Regions from separate parts of the Vibrio rhizosphaerae genome, predicted to be linked through region 1. Evidence: predicted binding sites of a transcription regulator. Region 1 holds the regulator's gene; the other holds the start of a gene.
The links. Region 1 encodes CRP, which controls carbon source genes, mostly activating them, when cyclic AMP is high. Its sites were predicted from a motif close to TGTGANNNNNNTCACA; they were not measured.

Region 1 (8,337 bases):
CTGGGGCATTGTCATCCAGCTATGGTTGAAGCCTTAACGGAGCAAGCACAGAAACTTTGGCATTTGAGTAATGTGATGACGAATGAACCGGCATTGCGGTTGGCAAAAAAACTGACTGAGCTGAGTTTTGCCGAGAAAGTTTTTTTTGCCAACTCCGGGGCTGAAGCGAATGAAGCTGCATTGAAGCTGGCACGTCGTTGGGCTGCGGATAATTATGGTCCGGAAAAATCGGAAATCATCGCCTTTAAACAGGGCTTTCATGGCCGGACATTTTTTACCGTCACCGTTGGCGGACAATCGTCTTACTCAGATGGTTTTGGGCCGAAACCTTCGGATGTGGTTCACCTGCCTTATAATGACTTAGCTGCATTTAAAGCTCAGATTTCAGAGCGGACATGCGCGGTGATGATGGAGCCGCTACAGGGCGAAGGGGGCATTATTTCTCCGACAGCGGAATTCATTCAGGCAGTCAGAGCGCTGTGTGATGAACACAATGCATTATTAATTTTTGATGAAGTGCAGACAGGTAACGGTCGGACCGGTGATTTCTATGCCTATCAGGGGACGGGAGTGACACCGGATATTCTCAGTACGGCAAAATCGCTGGGTGGCGGATTTCCGATTGGTGCGATGCTGACGACGACAGCCATTGCATCTCACTTTAAGGTCGGGGTGCATGGCTCAACGTATGGGGGGAATCCACTGGCTTGTGCGGTTGCCGAAGCGGTCGTCAATATCACTTCTCAGCCTGAGGTTCTGCAAGGGGTCAAAGAAAAAGAGCAGCTGTTTCGTGAGGGATTGGAACGGATTAATGGCAAATATCCGATATTCAGTGAGATCCGGGGTAAAGGGTTATTACTCGGTGCTGAGTTGACAGAAGCTTGGCATGGCCGAGCGCGTGATATTCTACAGGCTGCGGGCAAAGCAGGACTACTCGTATTGGTTGCCGGACCGAATGTGGTTCGTTTCACGCCGTCTCTGGTGATTGAGGATGTCGATATTCAGGAAGGCCTGTCACGACTGGAAAAAGCCATCGCATCATTAACTTAGTTTAAAACTTAGTTTTAACTTTAGCTCAGGTTCGTCATGATCCTGAGCTATGCTTATAGTCAGACTGGTTTCATTTCGAACTCAGGTTTTCAGGGAGAGGTATCCATGCTTGTGGTTCGTCCCATAACAATGACTGACTATAATGCGCTCTACCATTGTGCGATAGAATCGGGTTATGGTTTTACCTCATTACCTGTCAATGAAGCGTTGTTGTCTCATCGCATTGAACATTCAGAAGCAAGTTTTGCAAAGTCGGACATTCAGTCACCGACTGATGAAAGTTATCTGATGGTTGGGGTCGATAGTGACAGTGGTCGGATTGCTGGTACGACCGCAATTGAAGCTTACGTCGGCTGGGATACCCCGTCTTACTCTTATCATATCAGTACCATTCTTCATTCTTCCCGACGTTTGGGCGTCAACAAAATCGTGAAATTACTGACACTGGGGAATAACTATACCGGGTGTTCTGAACTCTGTACTCTATTTCTTTTGCCTGAATTTCGCGCCGGTCTTAACGGACGCTTGATGTCAAAATGCCGCTTTCTGATGCTGGCGGAACACCGGGAACGCTTTGCTCAGACAATTATTGCTGAAATGAGAGGGGTGTCTGATGAGCAGGGGAATTCTCCGTTCTGGCAATGGTTGCAGGAACATTTTTTTTCGATCGATTTTTCTTTGGCTGATTATTTGACCGGCTCGGGCCATAAAGGCTTTATCGCTGAACTGATGCCCAAATTACCGATTTATATCAACCTGCTCAGCCCTGAAGCTCAAGCCGTGATAGGGCAGGTGCACGACAAGACCAAACCGGCTTTAAAATTGTTGGAAGAGGAAGGTTTCACCTGTCGTAATTATGTCGATATTTTTGATGCGGGCCCGACGGTTGAATGTGATTTACGCCATATTGAATCGGTGAGGCATTCTGTCTCTGCAACGGTGAAAGTGGCGCAACATCAGAGCCAACAAAAAGTCATACTCAGTAATACTTCATTTGAATTTTTCCGGGCGACGATTGCCGAGGTCGATTTTCATCCGGAATCTGAGACTGTGATCATCACGCCTGAAGTTGCTCAGGCTCTGTTGATTCAGTCTGGTGATCGGGTCCGTTTTCTGATGATTCGTTAATCCGTTGAATCAGGAAACAAGGACGTGATGATAGCCCAAGATAATTGATAAAGAAGGAGGCGCTATGACGCCGAACTCACTGTTTGCCGCCTTATGGCAAGATTATACAACCAGACTTTGCCCATCAGCACAGCGGATTCACCAACTACTTCAGGATAAGAAGCCGCTGAATAATGATCATATTGCGTTACGAACATTTAATGTGTCACCCATAAACCTTGAGGTGATAGCTGCGCCTTTTGTACGACTGGGGTATGTGTCGAAAGGGCACTATCAATTTGAGCAAAAGAAATTAGCGGCGCAGCACTTTGAACATCCGGACTCTCAGTTACCGAAAGTCTTCATCAGTGAGTTAGAAGTTGAACGCTGCTCCGAATCGTTGCAAAAGATCGTGAGAAGTCTGGTTTCTCATGTCCGAGCCGAAATGGTTGCTGATGCTGATTTTCTTTATGGTGGGCGTTTATGGCCGATTTCACTCGAGCAGTATTATCTGTTGGCGGAGGAAAGTGAATACGCCGCTTGGGTGGCAGCACATGGTTATGGCGCCAACCATTTTACGGTGAGCGTCAATCAACTGGCTCGTTTTCATCAGGTTGCGGAGGTGAATGCTTATCTACACCAACAGGGATTTGTGATCAATTCATCCGGAGGCGAAGTGAAGGGCTCGCCCGAGTTATTTCTGGAACAGTCATCGACTATGGCGGACCGGGTTGTGGTTGAATTCGATGAAGCCGAGTTGTTAGTTCCCGGTGGTTTTTATGAATTCGCCAAACGGTATCCGATGGCAAATGGCATCTTATATCCCGGGTTTGTCGAAGCTTCAGCGGATAAGATCTTTGAGAGTACCAACGCGCAGTGATATGTCATGCGTTATTGTCGTAAATAAAAGAGCCATCACAAGGATGGCTCTTTTGTCGGCGCAAGCATAAAAATTATCTTGTACCGTAAACAACAATGGTTTTCCCGTGGGCTGAAATAAGGTTCTGCTCTTCGAGCATTTTCAAGATGCGGCCAACGGTTTCACGAGAACAGCCGACGATCTGGCCGATCTCCTGACGAGTAATTTTGATTTGCATACCGTCTGGATGCGTCATTGCATCGGGTTGTTTTGCCAGATTTAACAGCGTCTGTGCAATACGACCAGTCACATCCAGAAACGCCAGATCACCAACTTTTTGGCTAGTGACTTGCAGGCGGCTTGCCATTTGTCCTGCCAGACGCATCAGAATATCTGGGTTGACCTGAATTAACTGACGGAATTTTTTGAAGGAAATTTCTGCAACTTCGCAGGGAGATTTCGCTCTGACCCAAGCTGTCCGTTCTTGACCTTCTTCGAATAAACCAAGTTCACCGATGAAGTCACCCTGATTGAGATAAGAAAGGATCATTTCTTTTCCTTCTTCATCCTTGATCAGAACAGCAACAGATCCCTTCACGATGTAGTAAAGCGTTTCCGCTTTTTCGCCTGCATGAATCAGCGTACTCTTTGAAGGGTATTTATGTATGTGACAATGTGAAAGAAACCACTCTAATGTTGGATCGGTTTGAGGTTTACCTAGAACCATAATATCTCTCTTCCTCTGCAGGGTATGCTTGCTGCTTTCCATGTTTTCGCAAAGCTTTTGAACTGAACACGTTTAAACTACACATGTCTCGGAACTGAATACTTAGCATAAAAGCACTTGAGAAAGCCTGCAAGTTGTCTTCTGTTTCGGTATCAAATAGTATCCTTTTTCTTACACAATTTCTTGACTTTAATCGTGTCATGACCGTGATTTAGTACGCAAAAACGTGCGCATTATCACGGTATAGGAACTAAAGAGCCCAATTCGTGTCTAGCCAATTTTTCCCGTCTCGATCAACTGCTGGAGAATCGGACGGACAATCAACTCCATCGCAAAGCTCATTTTTCCGCCAGGAACAACAATTGTGTTATGACATGACATAAAAGAGCCATCAATCATTGCCAATAGATAAGGGAAATCAACTTTTTTGATGCCTAGTAAGCGGATGACGACAAAACTTTCATCCAGACTCGGAATCCCTTTTGCACTCAGCGGATTCGATGTATCGACGGTCGGAACTCGCTGAAAGTTAATGTGTGTCCGGGAAAATTGGGGCGTAATGTAATTTAAGTAATCATCCATGGAGCGAACGATCGAATCCATTACTGCTTCTCTGGAATGGCCTCGATCCCGGGTATCCCGGACATATTTTTGAATCCACTCCAGATTGACGATCGGCACCATGCCAATGAGAAAATCAACATGTTGGGACACATTGGTTTCACCGTCAACAACTCCGCCGTGAAGTCCTTCATAAAAGAGGACATTGGTATCATTGGGGAGATCTTGCCAAGGCGTAAATGTTCCCGGCATCTGATTATAGGGAACCGCTTCATCAAATGTATGCAGGTAACGGCGAATTTTTCCCGTGCCGGTACGGCCATATTCCCGGAAAAACTCCTCTAAAGCCGGAAAATCATTTGCTTGGGGGCCGAAATAGCTGATATGGCGGCCCTGTTCTCTGGCTTTACGGATTTCGACATCCATTTCCGGTCTGGTGAAGCGGTGGAAACTGTCCCCTTCAACCCAAGCCGGCTTAATCCGCATCATGTTAAACATTTTGCGAAAAGCCTCAGAAGTCGTTGTCGTTCCGGCTCCTGATGAGCCGGTTACTGCGATAATCGGATGTTTTGCTGACATGACATACCTTGTCTTATCATTCCTTGTCGTTCACTCAATCAATTTCTCGAAAGTGTTATCGAGAAATCGATTTCACTATATCACGGAAATTGGTGCTGTCACCGGACAATTCATGAATTAACGATATCTGTTTTGTTGAATATCAACAGATTCGTGAAGTTCGGAATAAACAATAACGGCTTCTCCGGACTGAATTTGTTGTTTGACCTGAGCGACTTTCTCTTCAAGCGAGATTTCATGCTCACCGTAGTCAGTTCCTTCCCGGAGAATAAACTCTCGGATCAGGTTATTGAGTGTGTCTGGTTCGAGCGTTTGCCAAGGAATAATCATAATGATGACCTTTTATACGATCACTCTGGGATGAATGAATAGCGTGTATCTTAACGGATTTTGCATGATGTTGCGCAATAATCATGATTTTACACGCAAATATCGAATAATGTTTGCGACGTGACTTAGGCAAAGCCCAAGAACACTGATCAGGTTGCTCAGTGTGCTCGGGCGTCGTTGGCGAAGAGACGGGGGATTGAATTTAAGGCTTGGGTGACTGTGCCCGATAGTAGTGGGGCAGCGCTTCTTCCAGCCAGAAGCGTGGTTTGGCAAGGGTGCCACTCAGAAAGCCGACATGTCCGCCATGGGGCATGAGCTGATAATCGATGACCTGAGGCAGCGGTGCTGTCGGAATGACGGCTTCGGTCATAAAGGGATCGTCTTGTGCGTGTAAAATCAGTGTTGGCAGACGAATTTGCCCCAGTTTTGAGATCGCCGAACAGCGTTGATAGTAGTCCTGTGCGTTTGCAAATCCGTGCAGGGGCGCGGTGATCAAATCATCGAATTGCTGCAATGTTTGTAATTGCCTGATTGACTGCTGTGAGAGGGGAATCGCTTGTCGCAGTGTCTCGAATTTACGATAAGCATTTTGCTTGAGCGAACGAAGCAGATATGTCTGATAGAGGCGTGAGAAGCCGCGATTAATCCGGTGCGAACTATCACTTAAATCAAATGGTGCGGAGATAATAGTCGCACTGTCAACAAGAGGCTCATCAGCAAACTCAGCCAGATAATTCGCCAGCATATTGCCGCCGAGTGAGACACCAGTCACCATCTTATAATTTGACGGGAAACGTTGCTGAATATGCATCAGAAAATGGCGTGGATCGCTGGTTTCGCCAGAATGATAAGCACGGGCTCGCCGGTTTGGTTGACCATCACATCCGCGGAAATGCATCATGACGCTTAACCAGCCTTGTTGCGCAAAAGCATGCATCAGTCCATTGGCATAAGGACTGTGAAAGCTTCCCTCCAGACCATGAAAAAGAATAAACAAAGGCTTTGTTTGCGCACTGGGGTGATTTGGGTCTTCACTCCAGGCCAGCGTCAACACATCATCATCTGGCGTTGTCAGAGTCTCCTTGTGTGGTGTAAATAAAGGATGGCGCCGGACCCATCTGGGCAACAAGGTCTGAATGTGTGGCGCTGCAGCGCCTGACGCTGGTTGAAACGGCATGATTGTGGCTTTGTTCATCGGTTGTATGGGGCTTTTCACCGCGCTGGTTTTCCTTATCTCTTAGTCGGTGTGGTTGAAAATGATGCTGGTTTCGCAAAAATTTTGGCAAGATGGTCGGCTGTCAGCGCATGGCAGTAGCGCTGGGTCATTAATTGTGAGTCGCCGGGCTGCAACTGGAGTTGATTAATACAATCCACCAAATCGGACTGTTGTTGCTTCTCGAGTTGCAGTTCAAATTGGAGTGATTCACGATAGAGTGTGTCTGGCAGATGAACTTTGAGTTTTCTGCGTAACTCTCGATAACTATTCAGCAGTCCTTCGGTTGTGCTGATACAGGTCATGACACGATGCCAGTCTTGTTGTCCGATACTGAGCTGCTGTTCATCAAGCCATTTCAGCAGCAAAAGTAAATTGACATTACCGTGGTAGTTGTTTTGGAGGCTGAGACAGGCTTCTTTGACTTCCCGGACACTGTAATATTGCAAACTGAATTGCCATAGCCGCTCCAGTGTCAGGGAAATCGGTGTCTGAATCATAAAATGTTGAACTCCTGTTCCATCTGTTCTAGGTGCTCTTGGTGCTCCATCCATTGGGACTCCAGTTCTTCAAGGTCAGATTTACTTTGAGCCTGAAGTGCCAGCACCTGAGTAAGTTTAGCTTTATTCTCTGCCTCATACAGAGAAGAATCGCCTAATTGTTGCTCTGCATCGCTGAGTGTTGCCTGTAATTTATCGATTTGTTGCTCTAATTGTGTCAGTTTCTTGCGAATTGGTGCGGTTTGCTGACGCAGCTCTGCTTCTTTCCGTTTTTGTTCTTTTTTCGCCGCTGCGCTGAACGGGCTGTCTTTCGTTGGCGTCTGCTCTTTCTTATCTTGTTTGGCCTGTTTTTGTTGATCCGTGAGCCAGCGATAGTAATCATTCAGGTCACCATCGAATGCTGCGACTTTTGCATCATGAACCAGATAGAAGTCATCGGTGGTTGCCCGAAGCAGATAACGGTCGTGACTGACAATCACCATTGCCCCCTCGTAAGTCTGCAAAGCGAGTGTGAGTGCCTGACGCATATCGAGGTCAAGGTGGTTGGTCGGTTCGTCCAGTAATAGTAAGTTTGGTTTTTGCCAGACAATCAGCGCCAGCACCAGTCGGGCTTTTTCGCCACCGGAGAACGGGGCGACTTTTTCGAGGGCTTTATCGCCTTGAAAGCCAAAACTACCGAGATAATCTCTTAACTGCTGTTCCGTATGATTGGGGGCGATTTGCATTAAGTGTTGTAACGGTGTCTCTTCAGGATGAAGTGTTTCCAACTGATGCTGAGCAAAATAGCCGATTTTGACACCTTGAGAATAGGTGAGATGACCACTTTGAGGTTGGAGATCACCGGAAAGTAATTTAATGAGTGTTGATTTACCGGCACCATTACGACCCAGTAAACCAATGCGGCTACCGGGGACCAGGTTCAATTTGATTTGTTTGAGAATCGCGACGTTATCATATCCGGCAGCGACTTCATCCATCATCAGAATCGGGTTCGGCAGGGCTGCCGGTTCTCTGAATTCAAAGCTAAATGGATTATCTAACTGCGCGGGCAGCACTTTTTCCATCCGTTCCAGCGCTTTAATCCGACTCTGGGCTTGTCGGGCTTTAGACGCTTTGTAGCGGAAGCGATCGATATAGCTTTGCATATGCGAAATTTGCTTTTGCTGTTTCTGATACATCGCCTGCTGCAACACCAGTTTCTCCGCTCTCTGATTCTCAAATGACGAATAGTTACCGGTGTATTCGTTGAGTTGTTGATTCTCGATATGAATAATTTTACCGACAATCGGGTCAAGGAAATCCCGGTCATGTGAAATGAGAATCAATGTGCCCGGATAACTTTGTAACCAACGTTCCAGCCACATAACCGCGTCTAAATCCAAGTGGTTGGTTGGCTCATCGAGCAGCAATA
Region 2 (8,337 bases), 1.7 Mb from region 1:
AACAGCCAGTTTTATAGCAAATGGATTCATATTTACAATCACAGCGCGACGGCAAACAAATTATCATGATACACCGAGACATTCTGTTTTCTCTTCAGTACCAAAATGATAGTATTCGCTTTATCAGCAATGACAGTTAACCTCAGTCCAGACGGATGAATTGTCTTGCTTTTCGATGACTGATTACCGGATACTTACTGAAATAGAGTCACTACCAATGAGATAATCATCTCTACCAGTTGTAAAGCCCATTCTGCCGTTGTTCCAATGGCCTGTCGTATTCATTCAATTGGTTGATTTAGCTGATTTAATCAACACATAAAACCTATGAAAAACAACGAACAACCGACATTCTTCTTTTTTGATTATGAAATCAATTAATTAACTATCTGATTTTAAATAAAAAATAAAAAGGCAAAAAAATCAATAGACGCATTAAACATCACAATTCATTCATCACTTCTTCAAGAACGAAAGCAATCCTTCTCAAACAACATTCTCATATCGGGTTAGAAGCATATCATTGACATCATGGTTTATTACTACCAACGGGATACTCAACGTAACTCGTTTTTGGACATTTCCGAGTTAAAGCATTAACTCTAACTCGTCAGTTTTGGATAAAAATTTCTATGGATTAACGCCGCCATAACCGGTGCGCTGTAAGCGCGAAGTTAATGGCCTTGTTATGCATTCTTACTTAGCAGCTCTTCAATTTTCTCAATTTCATTAACAGAAACAACGTATATATTCGAACCTTCAAGCTCACTATTTAGTTTTGAGAATCTATATTTTGCGTGTTTGGTAAGAGATGCATTGGTAACTAGAACTACTGGATATCCGAGGTTCTTCGCTATTGCCCCAATTTGATTTATTGTTCTTAGCGGTATCAGTTCGGTATCTGTAAACTTAACTTCGACGGCGAATTTTGGTTTTCCATCCTTTCGTACTAAGTAGTCCACACCAATATCAGTTTGTCCTTCGCGTTCGATATTGTCTGCACCATAAATTGATTCGAGCTTCTTGCCTACGAACTCTTCAAGTGCAAATGCTCGCTTAATACGATGCTGAAAAACCTCTTTCTGAGCGACAACTCTTTCTTCTACTTCTTCCTCCCTCTGTTTTTTCGCGCTTGAAAACAGGCTAAAAGAACCTAACAAGGAAACTATCAGTCCGAGTGCTGCAGCCCCCAGTGATAGCCACCGAATTTTCGTTGTCTCTTCCTTTGGCTCATTCGTTGATTGCTCGGGTTGTATAGTTTCTCTTACAGCATCGATGGATTCTACAAGCTCTTTTCGAGAGTCTAGAGGAATAAACTTGTTGGCCAAGAAGGTTTCCTGAACCTGAACAAGAAGTTCATTGACGGTATAAGGGTATTCAATATTGTCTCGTAGCTCTTTCCCTTCGATAAGAGTTTCAATGTCATGAGAATCTATCTGGTGCTTGTTATATACAAGCTCTTGAATAGTGCTTATTAACTCATCATTTATGCCTTCAATTCTTTTTAATTTAATATCTTCTGAGTATTGAGGAACATAGAAAATTGAAAAATAAACAGTTAACAATATACCCACTAGTGAAAACATATGGGATAGATTGTCTTTAATCCAGGTAAAAAATTCCTTCATATATCCTCGGTATTTACTGATGCATAACGCATTATTTATTAAATTGTTAGCAATCCTAGTAATAACTAAAATGTGTTGGCACAGTACATACATTTACAAAAACAAACTTCATACTAGCCAATTCGTAAACTACTTGTAAATTCTTCCACACTAGCAACCTCATCTACCTTACATACAGATAAATTTAAGCTGAGTTCTATAGATTTTCCATATCTATCCAAAAGGCTTACCTTTTCGTACAAGCTTTGTACGTTTTCAATAAAGTTTTGCTCAAAAAAATACCATCCAAGGTTTGGGTCAAAATAAATCCCTTTATTGTCCTTGTTATATAAGGCGGCACACTCATGATCTGGTACTTTTTTACCAGGCCTAATCATCTGAATAGCGTAACTTCCAGAGCCAGAAAACCCCATAAGATATGAACGCTGATTATTGATATCATCCTGGTTTTGAGTAATTAGTTTTGCTTTTTCAGTCTGCTGCATCAGTTCTTTCGCTATGCTACTATCGCTCAAATTTTGCCATGCTTTAATTAACTGTAAAGATGATAAGTTATTTTCTATAACATAATTTAACCATAATTGACTGTAACCAAAACAATACCCTGCATGCTGTTTAAACTCTAAATGTTTTCCCATTACCACTCTCTCCAATCTATAAATTAATGAAGTCGAACGACTTAAAATGTCAGAAGAATACTGAAAAGAGAGTTTAAATTGAAATAACATAAGATACGCAGCAGTATCTATTGAAAATACAGAGTTTTTCACTTGCTAACATTCTTAATAACAGGCAGTTGAATCGCTACTGATTCATACAACACTCGAGTCCCTTCTTTCAGTCTTCTGACTTTGTTCTCAAACCAAAAATCTAAGCAGTTGTTCAATGTAACAAATTCAGTATCTCCAGAGATCGCTATTTCAGGATTTCTTCCCTCTTCTTTCAGCTCCAACATTTGTTTGTGGATTTGCCTTGCTTTTTTGAGACTGATTGCGGGATACTTGCCAATACGAAAGCGTTTATTTTTTCCGTTGAAACGGCAGCGATATTGAAAGGTGATATTCGCTTTGGGTGAGACTTTAGCGATTAGCCCTTCTCCATCATTCAATTCAGGTGGTCCACAATACTCACTGAGTTTGTTGATTGAACTTAGTTGTCTATCCGTTATGCTCATTTTTATACCTTAAAAATTGGACGCAGCGTTCTAAAAAAATGGACGCATTATCAGACGCAAGTGTAAATGTAAAACAGAGAAAATTGCTAAAATTCCTTGAAAAGGATATCACAGTAACATGCTCTAATCGACTGATACATAAGGCTTATATTGAATAACTTTAGTCAACATACAAAAAACATGAACAACCAAGAACAACCGACATTCTTCTTCTTCGATTATGAGACATGGGGCACTCACCCCGCGAAAGATCGTCCCTGTCAGTTTGCCGGGGTCAGAACAGATATGGACTTCAATATCATTGGTGAACCACTGGTGATCTTTTGTAAACCGCCAGCCGATTATCTGCCGGCACCGGAAGCGGCACTCATCACCGGTATTACACCTCAACAAGCCAGTGCCAAAGGTTTGTCAGAGCCCGAGTTTATTCAGCGGATTCATCAGGAACTGTCTCATCCCCATACCACCTGTCTGGGTTATAACAACATCCGCTTTGACGATGAAGTGACACGCTACACCTGTTATCGCAATTTCATTGATCCTTATGCATGGAGCTGGCAAAACGGCAATTCGCGTTGGGATCTGCTCGACGTCGCGCGCGCCTGTCATGCATTACGTCCCGAAGGGGTTGTATGGCCAGAAAACGAAGACGGTAATACCAGCTTTAAACTCGAACATCTTTCCGTTGCCAATGGGATTGAACATACCAATGCCCATGATGCGATGGCCGATGTCTATGCCACCATTGAGTTGGCAAAAGTGATCAAAAATGCCCAGCCGAAACTCTTCGATTATTTCTACTCAATGCGCCATAAGCGTAAACTGAATGCACTGATCGATATTGTCAGTATGACGCCATTGATGCACGTTTCCGGTATGCTCGGCAGCCACTGCCAATATACCAGCTGGGTTGTGCCGCTGGCTTGGCATCCGCAGAACAAAAATGCCGTGATTATGGTCGACTTGGCGAAAGATCCTCAGCCACTGTTTGATCTCAATGCTGACGAAATTCGGCAACGGCTCTACACAAAACGTGATGATTTACAAGAAGATGAGTTACCGATTCCGGTAAAATTGGTTCATCTCAATAAATGCCCGATCCTCGCTCCCGCGAAGACGTTGACAGCAGAAAATGCCCAGACAATCGGCATCGACAGAGACAAATGTTTACATCATTTGTCTCTCATCAAGCAATCTCAGGATATCAGAGAGAAACTGGTACAAGTATTTGGTGAAGAGAAAGAATATCCGACAGATACGGATGTCGATACGATGTTATACCATGACTTTTTCAATCCGGCTGACAAAGCTGCGATGGAAATTATCCGGCAAACATCACCCGAAGCTTTACCGGATTTATCAATCTCTTTCCAAGACGCTCGGATCAAACCCTTGTTGTTTCGCTACCGAGCCAGAAACTGGCCTGAAACCCTTACCCTGCATGAACAACAACAATGGCAGTCCCACTGTCAGGATTATTTTTCCCAGTATCTGGATGATTATATTCTTCGTCTGGAAAATCTGGCGCACGAACATGAGCAGGATCCACATAAAATGCAGATCCTGAAATCAATCTACCATTATGTGCTGAACCTGACATCATAGCGACACTGCTGAATCTCTGCTGATGCAAGTCTTCCGCTCATGGCGATGACATGCATCAGTCAAAAATCAATCATCACTCGATTTCGGAACTCAACATGATTATCTCACTACTCAAATTGGTGGTTTCTTTGGGAGCGATTATGGCCTCCCTATGGCTTGGCACACTCATTCAGGTTTGGCTGCATCTTTCGATTCCGGGGAGCGTACTGGGGATGCTGATTCTATTTATCGCACTGGCCAGCGGTCTGTTACCCGTCTCATGGGTAAAACCCGGAGCCTCTCTGTTCATCCGCTATATGGTTTTTCTCTTTGTACCGATTAGTGTTGGCTTGATGACCCATTTCGATACCCTGATTGAGAATGCGCTGCCAATATTTGCCAGCGCCATCGGTGGAACCGTCATTGTGTTGATCTGTATGGGTTTATTACTCGATCGTATGCTGAAAAAAGAACATCACTGAGGAATATCACGCATGTGGCTTTTGATTACCATTGTTATTTTCTTTGCCGTTCGCTGGTTATGTCAAAAATGTCGAACCCCTTTAGCCAACCCACTACTTATTTGTGTCGCGATAATTATCGCTATTCTGCTCTATTTTAATGTGCCTTATGAAACTTATGCAGCAGACAATCAGTGGGTGAATTTTTTACTCCAACCTGCGGTTGTCGCCCTTGCCTACCCACTCTATGAGCAATTGCCGCAAATTCGGGCCAAATGGCGCATTATCCTGTTTGCCTGTCTCTTTGGGAGTATTATGTCGATGCTGACTACGGCATTGATTGCAGTTTTATTTCATGCCGACACACCACTCATCGCAGCATTACTGGCCAAATCGGTCACCACACCAATCGCTATGGAAATTACCAGTAACCTCGGTGGTGAGCCATCCATTGCAGCGATTCTGGTACTGATTGTCGGGTTATTTGGGGCAATTTTCGCTTATCCGTTCTACCGTTTGCTCCATATCACTCATCCCATCGCGAAAGGGCTAACCATGGGAAGTATCTCTCACGCTCTGGGTACGGCGAGCTGTGTTGAGAATGATCCCCGTGATGCTGCATTTAGTTCACTTGCACTTGTACTCTGTGGCATTATCACGTCTGTACTGGCGCCACTGGCTTACGCATTGGTGCTATGGTTGAGTCCACTGTTGACGATCTAGTGAGTTATCGCCGGCCTTAAATATGACTTTAGTCACAAAATAAATGAAATAAGAATTATAGCAATCATAAAAACAATACTTTGGTCACAACAAATTCACCAAACTGCGTTAGTATAAAATGCCTGATGTGATGAAAGAGATGAACACATGACCCAAGACCGACTCACTGTTCTCAGCCGATTACCTGAAACACTGGCCAGACCGCTCGAAGAGATGATCGTCGATCCGAAATTCTCGGCCACCTTCAACGCACAACAGGTTGAGCATTTGATTCATGTCAGCGGGCTTGATGCCGTAACCCTTGCTCAGCATCTGCTTCCACTGGCTGCTACTTATGCTTATACGCCGGTTTCAGACTTTCAAGTGGGTGCAATCGTCCGGGGTAAATCCGGTGCGCTGTATTTGGGCGCGAATATCGAGTTTTCCGGGGTATCACTCGGACAAACGATCCATGCGGAACAGGCGGCCATTGCCCATGCATGGATGCGTGGTGAAAACAAACTCAGTGACATCATTGTCGACACGCCGCCATGTGGCCATTGCCGTCAGTTTATGAATGAGCTGGCCGGTGTCGAAGCATTACAAGTCACTCTCCCCGGCCAAGCCACTAAAAAATTACTCGACTATCTGCCGGAATCTTTTGGCCCTGTCACAATGGGGATGAAAGTTCGCTTAATGGATCAACAAACACATCACATCCGTGCTGATTTTTCTGATTCACTACAACAGACAGCACTCAACGCATTGAATCAAAGTTACGCACCTTATAGTAAAGCGCTCAGTGGCGTCGCCATTGAACTCTCCAATCAACAAATTTATCTGGGCGCATATGCAGAAAATGCCGCTTTTAATCCGAGCCTCCCTCCACTGCAAGTGGCACTGATACAACTCAGAATGCATGGCGATTCATTTCGTGATATTCAGCGTGTGGTTCTTGCCGAAACTGAAAATGGGACGATCACTCACTTAGACATCACCCGATCAGTTCTGGAAAAAATCGCCCCACAAAGTCAACTGGTATATATTCAGGTATAGTGACTTTAAAACAGATAAGCATCTGATCAATAAAATAAAAATAAGATTCAAGTATAGAAAAACCCAAAAAGCAAACGTTTGCTTTTTGGGTTTTTTTCAGTATGATTGCCGCAGTTTTCAAAATGTGAAGAGGTGATCAGAGAATGTTAGGGACAGCGACAAGTAAAAGTGCAACACGAGTTCTGTTACTGGGCTCCGGAGAGTTAGGTAAAGAAGTCGCAATCGAATGCCAGCGGCTGGGGCTGGAAGTCATTGCTTGTGATCGATATGCCAATGCGCCTGCCATGCAAGTTGCACATCGTTGTCATGTCTTCAACATGTTGGATGGTGACGCGCTACGCCAAGTGATTGAACTCGAAAAACCAGACTACGTCGTCCCTGAAGTCGAAGCGATTGCCACGGCAACTCTGGTTGAATTAGAAAATGAAGGCGTTCATATCGTCCCGTCGGCTAAAGCAACTCAGCTGACAATGAACCGTGAGGGCATTCGTCGTCTCGCCGCTGAAACATTATCGCTCCAGACATCACCTTACCGTTTTGCCGATCACTATGATGACTTCAAAAATGCGGTGACTGAGATCGGCATTCCCTGTGTAGTCAAGCCCGTCATGAGCTCTTCCGGGAAAGGACAAAGTGTTCTCAAAACAGAGCAAGATATCGATAAAGCTTGGCATTACGCACAAGAAGGCGGTCGCTGCGGTGCCGGGAGAGTGATTGTAGAAGGCTTCATTGACTTTGACTATGAAATCACCCAACTTACCGTCAGCGCTGTAGATGGTGTTCATTTCTGTGCCCCCATCGGCCATCGACAGGAAGATGGCGATTATCGTGAATCCTGGCAGCCCCAAGCGATGTCTGAGAATGCCCGGAAAAATGCACAAACCGTTGCGGAAAAGATTGTCACAGCGCTCGGGGGCTACGGTATCTTCGGTGTGGAATTATTCATCAAAGGAGATCAGGTTATTTTTAACGAAGTCTCCCCTCGCCCTCACGATACGGGATTAGTCACTTTAATCTCGCAGAATTTATCTGAATTTGCCTTGCATGTACGTGCATTTACCGGACTGCCAATCCAACAGATTGTGTCTTATCAACCAGCCGCTTCGGTCGCATTGCTCGGTCAAGGGACATCAGATGATGTTCGTTTCGACGGACTGGAGAAAGCACTTCTGATTCCGAATACTCAAGTCCGTCTGTTCGCAAAACCAAATATTGATGGCAGAAGAAGGCTCGGAGTCACGCTCGCGACAGGTGAAAATCCCCAACAGGCGAAAGAAGCTGCATTGGCATGCGCGAATCATATCGTTCTGCATTATTAACGCCTGCCAGTCGAAGATAACTTCATCTGTATAAACGGTTCGCAGGAACGAAAACAGGCCGGAACGTAAACACGTACCGGCCTGCCCTTTTCTGTCAGATACAATACCTAAGCTTCGATCAACCACACTTCATCAGCAAATCGGCTCAACTTTTGTTGTGCAATCTTCGGATGTTCCGGATCGGCTTCTTTACGGCAAAGCAATGTTGTTTTCATCCCCTGAAACAATTGTTGAATCTGGTGATGATCAACACTAAACGGCGGTCCGGCTAATTCTGCCTGTACATAATCAACCGTAATCAAAAGCATCCGCCCACTGGGCTTTAACAGTTCACGTAGCCGTTGTACATATGCCTCTCTCTGAGATGGCATCATCGAAACCAATGCCGCCCGATCATAAATCAGCTCAACAGG

Region 2: cdd (cytidine deaminase) is a predicted target of CRP. The motif match lies at 5,592-5,607, and genes of this name have one in related genera.

Annotation. Positions count from the first base shown of each region.
Region 1 is NZ_AP024903.1:354,733-363,069, forward strand. Features, by position in the region: gene OCV37_RS01530 (aspartate aminotransferase family protein) at 1-1,050, shown strand, start outside; gene astA (arginine N-succinyltransferase) at 1,156-2,178, shown strand; gene OCV37_RS01540 (DUF1338 domain-containing protein) at 2,243-3,037, shown strand; gene crp (cAMP-activated global transcriptional regulator CRP) at 3,111-3,743, opposite strand; gene OCV37_RS01550 (phosphoribulokinase) at 4,014-4,883, opposite strand; gene OCV37_RS01555 (YheU family protein) at 5,001-5,213, opposite strand; gene OCV37_RS01560 (hydrolase) at 5,416-6,393, opposite strand; gene OCV37_RS01565 (TIGR02444 family protein) at 6,444-6,926, opposite strand; gene OCV37_RS01570 (ABC transporter ATP-binding protein) at 6,923-8,337, opposite strand, start outside.
Region 2 is NZ_AP024903.1:2,009,798-2,018,134, forward strand. Features, by position in the region: gene OCV37_RS08550 (restriction endonuclease) at 687-1,628, opposite strand; gene OCV37_RS08555 (hypothetical protein) at 1,742-2,398, opposite strand; gene OCV37_RS08560 (Arm DNA-binding domain-containing protein) at 2,395-2,802, opposite strand; gene sbcB (exodeoxyribonuclease I) at 2,983-4,407, shown strand; gene OCV37_RS08570 (CidA/LrgA family protein) at 4,503-4,868, shown strand; gene OCV37_RS08575 (CidB/LrgB family autolysis modulator) at 4,881-5,570, shown strand; gene cdd (cytidine deaminase) at 5,718-6,605, shown strand; gene purT (formate-dependent phosphoribosylglycinamide formyltransferase) at 6,749-7,924, shown strand; gene OCV37_RS08590 (thiopurine S-methyltransferase) at 8,032-8,337, opposite strand, start outside.